DNA from 2 places in the Pleurocapsa sp. PCC 7319 genome. Region 2 is predicted to be linked to the other one. Evidence: riboswitches for the same ligand, from Rfam matches in the RefSeq annotation. Region 2 holds a riboswitch; the other holds the start of a gene.
What was found. Region 2 has a riboswitch for cobalamin ahead of PLEUR7319_RS0115160 (HupE/UreJ family protein). Riboswitches for the same ligand answer to the same signal wherever they lie in the genome.
Positions count from the first base shown of each region.

Region 1: another riboswitch for cobalamin. It lies ahead of PLEUR7319_RS0118690 (sirohydrochlorin chelatase); the one in region 2 lies ahead of PLEUR7319_RS0115160 (HupE/UreJ family protein).

Region 1 is NZ_KB235922.1:3,236,111-3,241,905, reverse strand. It holds gene PLEUR7319_RS0118690 (sirohydrochlorin chelatase) at 45-1,037, opposite strand; cobalamin riboswitch at 1,271-1,421, opposite strand; gene PLEUR7319_RS0118685 (hypothetical protein) at 1,582-1,911, opposite strand; gene PLEUR7319_RS0118680 (chlorophyll a/b-binding protein) at 2,079-2,222, opposite strand; gene PLEUR7319_RS0118675 (orange carotenoid-binding protein) at 2,320-3,279, opposite strand; gene PLEUR7319_RS0118670 (hypothetical protein) at 3,443-3,655, opposite strand; gene PLEUR7319_RS41365 (hypothetical protein) at 3,848-3,994, opposite strand; gene PLEUR7319_RS0118665 (superoxide dismutase) at 4,315-4,914, opposite strand; gene hemB (porphobilinogen synthase) at 5,138-5,795, shown strand, end outside.
Region 2 is NZ_KB235922.1:2,474,861-2,480,655, forward strand. It holds gene PLEUR7319_RS0115155 (ComEC/Rec2 family competence protein) at 1-779, opposite strand, end outside; cobalamin riboswitch at 891-1,042, shown strand; gene PLEUR7319_RS0115160 (HupE/UreJ family protein) at 1,342-2,013, shown strand; gene cobW (cobalamin biosynthesis protein CobW) at 2,051-3,100, shown strand; gene PLEUR7319_RS0115170 (COP23 domain-containing protein) at 3,238-3,774, shown strand; gene PLEUR7319_RS35485 (serine protease) at 3,816-4,919, shown strand; gene PLEUR7319_RS0115180 (hypothetical protein) at 5,043-5,390, opposite strand.

The DNA of each region.
Region 1 (5,795 bases), 760 kb from region 2:
TCCCTCCACTTGAGTAGTTCATAATGATTCGTGCAAGAATTCTACTAAGGTGTCTGCCAAATACGCTGATGATAATCTTCTAATTTGGCATAAGGATCGTGGTTTTCGTGATGGTGATGATGTCCGTGGTGATGATGTCCGTGTCCGTGTTCACCGCCATTGGTGGCAGCGAGACGAAACTTACACATTTCGCAGTTCATTGCTACTTGCCCGAGTTGCGCTTCAATTTCTCTGCTTCTAATTACTTGCAACAATTGGTCAGCAATACCCATCTCAGGTAAAGAAACAAATTCAATTTCACTATGTTCTTGTTGTTGCTGGGCAGTAATGTGGTGGATTTTTTCCATTAAAGTCCCCGTAAACAAGAAATATGGTAAAACGATGACGCGCTTGGGTCGATATAGATAAGCCCGACGAAATCCTTCTGATAAACGAGGATGACTGATGCCGATAAAACAGGTTTCCACCGTCTTGTAGCCACTTCCTTCCCAGATAATGCGGGCTAGTTTATAAACATCTCCATTAGCATCGGGATCGCTCGAACCCCTACCAACGAATAACAGTACCGTATCTTCACGGGAAATATTACGACGATTATGTTCTGGCTGGTCTAATTCTGCCAAGCGATCGCGCCACAGTTTGATTATTTTTGGAGTAATACCCAAGTGACGACCATAACTAATCTCTAATTGAGGATAGGGTTGACTGGCTCGGTCTAATTCATTGGTGACATCAAATTTATTGTGTCGGGCAGCAAATAATAGAATAGGTAATGCTGTAATTTCTGTAAAGCCTTGTCGCACACAGGCTTCGATTCCTCGTTGAATGTTGGGTTCGGTCAATTCTAAAAAACAAGGAATCACTGGACGAGAGGTATCTAATTGTTGATACGTTGCCACAAATTCCAGAAAAGTTTGCCTTCCGCGATCGTTTCTCGTTCCGTGACCGATCGCTAATAAAGGTCTGGAATGGGGTAGAGGAGTTAATCGTAATGAATCAGTCCCCTGTTTTTGAGAAGTATTTTTAATAGCTATCAAAGATTTAGTCCTTATATGCGGTGAATAAAACAAGACAAGAATTAGAGCAATTTAGAATAGACGTTAAATTACTCCCAAATTTTTCACTTAAAGCCTGTCAAATAAGTGTTTGAGTATCGCCTTGATTTATCAACTTTACATAACAATAAATCAATAATAAGTATTGACAAAAAAATATTAATCATCTGTACCTCGCAGACTATTTTAGTAGTTTATTTTGGAGTTTTAAAAGTATCTAACCAACTCCTGTCGGCGGGCATCCTGACTGAAAGATTTTGAATTAAAATCTCATCACAGTTGCGGGACAGCGTTGGATTTGCACCAAACTTTCCCCTTTACTTTTCATGGCTGTTCCCCATGAAAACCGACTATTCAATTTCTTTTTATAATACCCTGATTTGCTTGAACTAAACATAAAGAAATTTTGAGTTTCTTTATTTAGTTTGTTAAATTTTTTTCATAAAAAAATGAGTTAAACCTGTCAGCAAGGTACAACTCATTTTCAACTAATTATAATATAAATTATTATTTTGATTTTGATTATTTACATTCGTGCTAGAGCAAGTATTTTAGATAACATTTCTGATGGCAAATCTTGAAGATCTTCAAGCGTCAACCATTTCTCTTTAACCAAGTTAGCAAGATCGAATACGATACTAGAAGAGTTATAGGCATATTTACCATCTATTTCATATCTTTTCATACTTAATAAATCGTGTAAATCCCATAAATCTTCTATTTCGTTCAAAGAATTAGCGCGAGCGCGAACATTCATCATCAGAGCAGAAATTTCTCTTTCATAGGCTTTTTGCAAAACTTGTTGGGCTATTTTTTCCTCCGTTACTGATAATTGGTTTTGGTTGACTTCTAACATTAATAATTCTGATTTAGTACATTTGTTTATTTTATAGATTAAAATCCTATCATCAAAATAAACAAAAATAAACAGCCTATCTCTAGTTTTTACAAGATAGACTGCTATGTGAAAATTATTTTTCTATTTAATCAGTTTGGTTCGATAAACATCTTTCTAAGTGGAGTTTACATTAAACCGATCTGACTAAGAATGCCTTGACCTGTGAAGTATTCAGTGGCCGCTGCAATTACAAAACCTAGCATTGCTAAACGACCGTTCCATACTTCTGCAAATCGAGTAAAGCCTAATTTGTTTTCTTGATTATCCATGATGACCTCAGATGTATTATTGCTAATAATTCCTGTCTAAATTATAGTCAATGTAAATTTTTATTGCAATAAATTGACAAAATTTTTGCTGTTTCAATTAACGAGCTAAATTAAGTAATTCTTTGGGAGATGCCAACAAATCGATCGCCACAAAGAAAATTTTATTTTCGCTATTTAGCAAAAATCGCCAGGACATATTCATGCCTACTCCCGCACCAAACCAAGGAGTTTGTACTTTACCCGTGACTTTAATCTGGGTATAACCATCTTCGGTGGGTTCAGAAATACCCTGCTCTGGAGCTAGTTTAAGGTTGGGACATTCTTCTTTAAAGAATTTTAGTACCGCATCTTTTCCGACAATTGGTCTTTTGAAAGGAGGTTGCAACGCACCGTCTTCGGTGAATAACTTAATTAACTCATCAAAATCATTAGCATTTAATAAGTTCATGTAGTTCAAGACAGTAGAATTCGTCACTCCTGCAATAGAAACTTTAGTTCGCTTCGACATTTCTACAGGAGGAGCAACAGGCTCGCTAACCCTGGTAAAGTTGACCATCTTAGCAGGATCGAATCCCATATCTACTACAGTGTTACGCAACACGGTAATTTGCTGACCAGAATCCAATCCTTGAAGTGTTTGCAAAACTGCATTAGCATTAGCAGAAAGTTTATATCCTTCGGGAATAGGAGCAACTATTCCTTGTTCCATCCATTCCCCTAATCGATACCAAAATCCCAGTTTTATATTGGGAGTCCAAGTAGCGTAGGTACGGCAAATTGGCGTATCGGCATGGTTAGCCAGATCGCACATTACCTGAGACTGCTCTTGAAAACTCATCTCTTTAATCTGGTCGAGAGTAGGCTCGGCAAATTGCATATTTGCAGCTCCAGGAGCAGCAACAGTGATGGTTTTGCCTATTTCCAGGTAAGCAAACCAAATCCAAGCTAGTTGATCTTCGGCACTTAGTTGATTGAAGCGAGCGGTTAAAGCTGGTACCGCATCAGCAGATAAGGTATTGGGAAATATGTTACGTGCTGAGTCAATAGTAAATGGCATAGACGATCTTCCAATAATTTATCGTGCAATTAGATTGAAAACGTTAAGTCTATTGTAAACATATTTTTATTAAGGTTACATTATTAAACAAAAACCGTATACTGCTTTACATCGAGTTTAATCAATGGTATTACAAAAGCAATTTTAGATTATTTGATTTCGCTTAAATAGATTGATACTTGCGATCGATCCAGCATTTAGCTCGCCGAATTGCATCTATCGTAGTAATTGCACTGGGGACAGCCACCGCACAACCTCCATCGTGGTTGACCCAAGCGGCATAACTACAAAATCTATCTACTTCATCGCGATCTATTTGCACTTTGCAACCACGATAAACAAACGAGAGAATAATCTGAGGATAATTGGGGTGCATGGTTAGTACTCAAAAAATATTTTGCAGTGTTAAATAAGGCGATCGCTTTTATGACGTTGGTGATTTAATGTATGACCTATAAAGTGTTTTGGTTCGTAGCTATTAGCTATTAGCCATTAGCCATTAGCTTTTAAGAAATGTGGATCGAGCAAACGAATCTAACTTTCATACCTTGATTCACCAATACCGCTTTTATGACAGCGAAGAGGTTTTGTTAGTTTTATTTCTCGCCTCTACTACTGTCCAAATCTCTTGCCAGCGATCGATAATTAGTTGTCTCATTTTATGGGATTGCCATTGGGGAATATTATGCCGTCGAGAAGGTTGTAGTTTAGTCACGGTTTTCTAGATTCAATGTTTAATTAGTAACAACGGATATTTTGATATCCGTCGGTAATTTGTAGCAATAAGCAGTTATCTTAGGACACTTGCTATATGCGAAGCGGTATCCTTTAGGACTTGCTACTTGCTACTTGCTACTTGCTACTTGCTACTTGCTACTTGCTACTTGTTACTTGCTACTTGCTACTTGTTACTTTAATTCGAGCGTTCCCTTGCCCAGATAACGCTCCTGGGTAAACGTCTTACGCCGACGCGGGGTCTCGAATTTACTTACGAGCAAATAAATTAGCTCGTCACAAATAGATCTACTACGATTTTCAGGCAGCAGCTAGATTTTGAGCAACAAAATCCCAGTTAACCAATTTACCCAAGAAATCATCAATATAAGCAGGACGTTTGTTTTGATAATCAAGATAGTAAGCGTGTTCCCAAACATCCATAGTTAACAGGGGTACTTGTCCGCTAGCTATGGGATTATCCGCATTCAATGTTTTTGTCACCTTGAGGGTGTCGCCATCAAGTACTAGCCAAGCCCAACCACTACCAAACTGAGTTGCCCCTGCATTTTTAAAAGCTTCGACAAATTTATCAAAGCTACCAAAATCCGCATCGATTTTTTTAGCTAGTTCTCCCGTAGGAGTGCCACCACCGCTAGGTTTCATGCACTGCCAATAAAAACTGTGATTCCAAGCCTGAGCAGCATTATTAAATAATCCTGTTTTACTATCATCTCCAGTGATCGCTTTAATCACTTCTTCAATCGGTTTACTATCTAATTCCGTTCCTTGCACTCCATCGTTGTACTTATTGACATAGGCAGCGTGATGTTTATCATGATGAAATTCTAGGGTGCTTTTAGAAATTGCTGGTTCTAAAGCGGTGTAATCGTAAGGTAGGGATGGTAATTCGTAAGCCATTGTATTAAGTTCTCCTCTTGCTCTAAAAATTATTGTGACAAGATATTGGTTAAATAGCTGTCTGTTAACAATCCAACTTTCTTGCAAAAGTGCGATCGCACTATGGTTGGGAATTTATTTGGGATTAGTATAGTCATTCCCAAAATCTATTTTTTTGATAACGATTATCATTATAAAATTAACTTAATCAATCTTTCAATCTCAAATTACGCGATCGCACGCTATGACTTCTACTAATCAAAATTTAACTAATCGCCCTCGTCGTCTCCGTCGCACTCCATCTTTACGTCGTATGGTGCGAGAAAATCAATTAACCGTTAACGATTTGATTTATCCCGTCTTTGTCATGGAGGGGGAAAACCAACAAGAAGAGATTGCTTCGATGCCAGAAATCTATCGTTATTCTCTCGATTTACTGCTGAAAGAAATAGCCGATGCTGCTAATTTAGGAATAAATGCGATCGCCCTATTTCCTCTGATTTCCAATGACAAGAAAGATAACGCAGGAACAGAAAGCTATAACCCCGATGGTTTAGTACAGCGCACGATAAAAGCGATTAAACAAGAAGTACCTGAAATAACCGTTATTACTGACGTGGCACTCGATCCTTTTTCTACCTACGGTCATGATGGCATAGTCAAAGATGGCAAAATCATTAACGACGAAACGGTAGAAGTGCTAGTAAAACAAGCAGTCTCTCAAGCTGAAGCAGGAGCAGATATAGTAGCCCCTTCCGATATGATGGATGGTAGAGTGGGAGTAATCCGTAAGGGTTTAGATGCTGCTGGTTATTTCGATGTCGGTATCCTAGCTTATTCGGCTAAATACGCTTCAGCTTATTATGGACCTTTCCGCGATGCTTTAGAATCCGCCCCCCAAT
Region 2 (5,795 bases):
GCCAACACATGAGCTAAACCAGCTTCAATAAAGCGATCGCGAATATCTGAAGGTAAGTCCACTGCTTTGCGACCCAATACCATAGAACTAACCAACTGTCCCAGAGGACTGCCCAAACCTTGTATATGACTGCGCACGATACGTCTTCTTAGTTTCCACCATCCCCATGGAGGTTCAGTATGACGCTCGAAAATGACTTCTAATCCTTGTAATCCGGCAAATATTCCTTGGCGGGCAAGATACGCCTGAAAATCAAAGCCACCAGGATTACTGGCAGCTTGAGGTAAATATAATATTCCCTTGAGTTTTAGATTTTCCCCTGGATAAATTCCTGTTCCTTGCAGTAATGGTACTGTAACGTATAACTTCCCGGATACTTGTTCTTGATTATCAATTTCCGTGGCTTCTAGCCAAAACTTAAGACGTTGATTGTTGTTTAACCTCGGTTCAGTCAATACTCTTCCTGTTACAGTAACCAACTCGCTTTCAGAGGCAATAACTTGATAACTAATATCGTTATTGCTGGGCCGAGGAATACGTAACTGAAAATAGACCACTGCCATGATTGCAATTATGGCTGCACTCGCCCAAACTTGATAGGAGATTCTTAAGAGCTTGTGTAGTGCGATCGCCTGAACAAAAGCTAATCCAATTAATCCTAAAGCGATTATCAAGAAATGTGTTTTGCTAAATCCAGAACTAGAGAAAGCAAAGAGATTAGTGGATAATAATCCGACGATGTATGCCAAACACAAAATTATCCAATTGTTGCGTGCCATGGAAAACTTAAGTTAAGACAACGCATCCCAGTAAAACATATCAATCAAACTCTGGCACTAATGAACTAATCGATATCTTCAACAATTGACAATGTGGTAGATTAGCACAAGTAACCAGAAAAAATTGTCGGTTTTAATGAGGAACAGTCATTAAACGTAAGGGGGAAAGTTCAGTGAAAATCTGACACTGTCCCGCAGCTGTGAAGAGTTTACTTGATTTAAGCTCTGTAGTCAGAATGCCCACCGATATTACAAATACTAGTTTTCATCCTAAATCTGCGAGGTACAGATTGTGTTAATTCTCAATTACAGCAACCAGCTTTTATTTTCTCTACAAATTCCTGTTTTTCTTAAGCATTTACAAGTAGTAATAAATCACAATAATTTGCTCTAAAAATTATTAATTTTTTATTTAATAATCTCTTGCCAAGGATTGAACTATAATTCTTGCGCTTGTGAATAACTATTTAGCTGATTGATGCTTTCATTCGGTATATCTAATGATTATGTATTGAAGATAGCGATGAGTTTATGTGTTAATTTATCGAAAATTTTGGCTATTATGAACAAAAATACGGCGATCGCAAAGTTCCCCCTAAGATTAATCGCTACTGGTTTAGTTGCCAGTTTCTTATCAAGTATCAGCATCCTGATTATTGCATCTCCTACCCTAGCTCACCATCCCAATGGAGGTAACGTTCCCAGTACTTTTGCTGAAGGATTTCTGTCTGGTTTAGGTCATCCTGTCATTGGCATCGATCATTTGGTATTTGTAATTGCCATTGGTTTATTAGCTGCCTTGAGTAACAAATTGGGTCTAATAATCCCGATGGTTTTTGCTCTTGCTACTGCTCTGGGTACAGGAATTCATTTGCAGAGTGTTGATTTGCCCCTGCCAGAATTAGTTATTTCCGCTTCAGTGCTGGTCATGGGTATCTTTTTAGCCAAAGAAAATAAAACTAATTTAGCTTTATTAACTGTGATTGGAGCGATCGCCGGTATTTTTCATGGTTATGCCTATGGCGAATCCATTATCGGAGCAGAAACTATTGCTTTAGGAGCATATTTATTAGGCTTTTGTCTAATTCAACTTGGCATTAGTGCGATCGCTTTTTATCTTGGTAAATTGCTGCTCAAAAAACCTGCTTTCTCCTCCCATCTACCCCTTCGTTTTGCTGGATTTACTATCTGTGGTGTTGGTTTTGCCTTTCTATCTAATGCAATTTTAGGCTAATTATTTAAATTTAGAATTTAACTTGAGAATTTTCAGTATGCACAAAATACCCGTAACCGTAATTTCAGGCTTTCTCGGCGCAGGAAAAACCACCCTAGTGCGTCATCTATTACAAAATAATCAAGGCAGACGGATCGCAGTTTTGGTTAATGAGTTTGGTGAGGTTGGTATTGACGGTGATCTATTACGCTCCTGCCAAATTTGCGATCGGGAGGAAAATCCTGATGACAACATTGTAGAACTAACCAATGGTTGTTTATGCTGCACTGTTCAGGAAGAGTTTTATCCGACTATGCAAGAATTGCTTAAACGTCGAGATAAAATTGACTGTCTTGTGATTGAAACTTCTGGGTTGGCTTTACCTAAGCCTTTAATTCAAGCTTTTCGTTGGCCGGCAATTCGCAATAGTGCCACTGTAGATGGAGTAGTGACTGTAGTTGACTGTCATGCCCTAGCAACGGGGAACTTGGTCGGAGATCTTGATGCTATAGAATCTCAAAGACAGGCAGATCCTAACCTAGAACACGAAACCCCCATTGAAGAGTTATTTGAAGATCAGTTAGCCTGTGCCGATATGGTGTTGCTAACTAAAACTGATTTAGTTACTCCTGACAAACTTAAGACAATTAAAACCTGGTTGAAACAAGAACTAAAGCCTGAAGTCAAGATAGTTACTATAAGTCAAGGAGAAATTGACCCTAACCTATTATTGGGATTTAACGCTGCCGTTGAAGATCATTTAGATAGTCGTCATTCTCATCACGATCATGAAGCAGAACATGAACATGACGACGATATTAATTCCATCGAGCTTACTCTAGAACAAGCTTTTGACCCTCAATCATTAATCGAACAACTAAAACAGTTATTACAAAAACAAGAAATCTATCGTGTAAAAGGCTTTGTTAATGTGCCAACTAAACCGATGCGTTTGGTATTACAGGGAGTGGGGAACCGTTTTGATACTTTTTATGATCGCCTGTGGACTGTAGACGAACCCCGACAAACTCGTTTAGTCTTTATTGGTCGTAACCTGGATCATAATTTGATCAAGCAAACCGTTTCAAATCATAAAGTATTAATTTGATACCCGCTAACAACAGGTGTCCACTTCATAATTCGTCAAGGTCTCATAGTATTTACTGAGTAATCTTAGCTACAATTAAGATCGAATACGATTACCTAATGTATTCTTGCGTAGCTCATAATATCTCAAAAATTACTATGAAGAGAAGATCTCTAGCTGTCTTAATGGCTGGATTGAGCGTTGCTATCGGCAGCGCGATCGCCAATCCAGCAACAGCACAAACTCAAAAGAACAATACTTACTATTGTGCTCAACTTAATAGTGGTTGGCATACCTTTGTTAATACACCGAGGGGAAGAGTTAACCTAATTAAATGGGAAAATGAGTTTTCTGACGGATGGACTGCAACAAAAAGATGCGCTGCGGTTTCCCAGCGTTTTCAAAATTATCTCGAGCAAGGTAACTTGAAATTTATTCGTACAGGTAATATCAATAAACAACCCGTATTATGCGTTGCCAATGTTCGCGGTGGTAGTTGTCCCACTGAAAACGTTTTAATTACCCTGAAGCCAGGAACCGATCCCGAACAAGTGCTAATAAAACTAGTGGATTTTCGTCGTAGTGTCAGTGGGCAAACCTTGACCTTGAGTGCCGACGATCCTGGTTTCTACTCCGATGGAGAGTTTTATGTTGATATGGAAAAATTCCTCGAATCAGTACCAGTAGATAATTAGTAATATAGATAAGGAAATCATCACCAATACAAAACTAGGGAATGAAATGGTTACCCAGTAAAAGATCACAAAACAATCGCTTTGGGAGCGGCTCTTTTAATAAATATATCTCGACCTCAACATCCCAGATAACAAAGCTAGTACTCTGTTTTATCGGCACTGGGATGTTTTTGTCTGGAGACGTTTCTCAATTTAAAACTAAGACTTTTGCTTCGATTTCTCCCCAGGGTTTATCTCAAAAGATCAATAATATTGCTGCTGATATCAGCGTCAAGGTATTGGGAGAAGATTTTTTGGGTTCTGGTTTCATTGTGAAACAGCAAGCTCAAAATTATTTGGTTATTACTAACCAACATGTTTTAAGAGCAGGACAAGCCCCCTTCACTATTCAAACCCCTGATGGGCAAACTCACACAGCAGAAATTGTTTTTGATCCGTTTGTTAATCAGGATGAATACGATTTAGCGATATTAAAGTTTCAGACTGATATTATCTATCCCACTGCCAAAATTGGTAGGTCTCTATATCTAGAGGTGGGGGAACCAATTTTTGCAGCTGGTTTTCCCTCTGTTGAAGTAAATCCAGATGCACAGTTGCCTTCTTCAGTTATTTTTGAACAATTAGACAGTAATTCTTCACATGAGTTGGCGGTCAAGCAAGGTAGAGTCGCCATTATTTTAAATCAGGCTTTGGAAGATGGCTACCAAATAGGATATACCAACGATGTCAAAAAAGGTATGAGTGGTGGTCCATTGTTTAATAGTCGTGGAGAAGTAGTGGGAGTAAACGGTAAACACGCTTACCCCCTATGGGAATCTCCGGAGCTTTATCAAGATGGTTCTCAACCTTGTCCTGCTCTACAGGAGCTAATTACCCGCACTAGCCTAGCTATTCCCATCGAAAAAAGTATTGAATTAACACCACTGTTAGAATCTCTGCGATCGCCATCTAATGTCGAACTTTTCCGGGAATCTAATCTGATATCCGAAAATCCCGAACTAATAACCAAGATGCAAGCTGAAGCCGAAGCAATAACTCAAAGTTGTGAAAATATGGTCGATAAGTCCTTTCGCGGTGGCCCTGCCAATCGCCGAGCCTGGACGGATTTCAATCGCACTCAGCGCGGCAACCAAGCCAATCGATAAGAAAATCAATTATTTGTAGGCAGTATAGATGAAAATACATCAGTCACATTGATTAACTATCATTTTGTCTGGTGTCCTAGAAGACGAAGAAAAGTGTTGCGAGGTTTAATCGAACAGTCGTATTTAATGAAATAAATGCTTAGACTGGAGGAAATCTATTCTTTGTTTTAACAAACAAGCTATTTTCTGCATTTGTTCTTCCTCATCCGTGAGTTTTCTATTCACATCAGTAGGGAGTTGAGATTTCACTCGTTTGATAGGTTGTAAGACATCAGACGAGTTTTCTATCAGCAGTTCAAGACTATTTACTTCTTTATGTAGATCGTCAAGATGCTGTTGGAGAGCTTCATTGCCCTGCGAGAGCAAAAATCCAATCTCTACAAGCTTATTCAACCCTGTTCCGGGATAATGTTGCACAACTCTTTTGAATAGTTGCTGTATCTCCGGATTAAATCCTAATACTTTATCCATGATTCAAATACTCCTCAAATACTTCTCAAATACTCCGGTGTTTTTACCAACTTGTTATTTCGAACTATAAACGAACTATCTGATAATCTGAAGTTCCCAGTTGGTTAATCGTATGTGTCACACATTTTCTAATCACTTCGCTAACATCTACCTCTAACATCTCAGCTATTTTTTTTACTCTATCGTGGTCGCCAGCAGCCAATCTAACCCCGCTACTAACTTGTTTAACACCTCGTATAAAGTATCGTCTACTCTCACACCCACATTTTTTTAAAAAAATTATCAATAAAGAAAAAACCTAATCTGCAAAATCGTCCAGCAGACTAGGTGAAAAACTAAATGTTTTCTTTAGTCAGAGAGGCTAAGGATTTGACGAACACCTCTGGGAGTAGATGATTATTAATA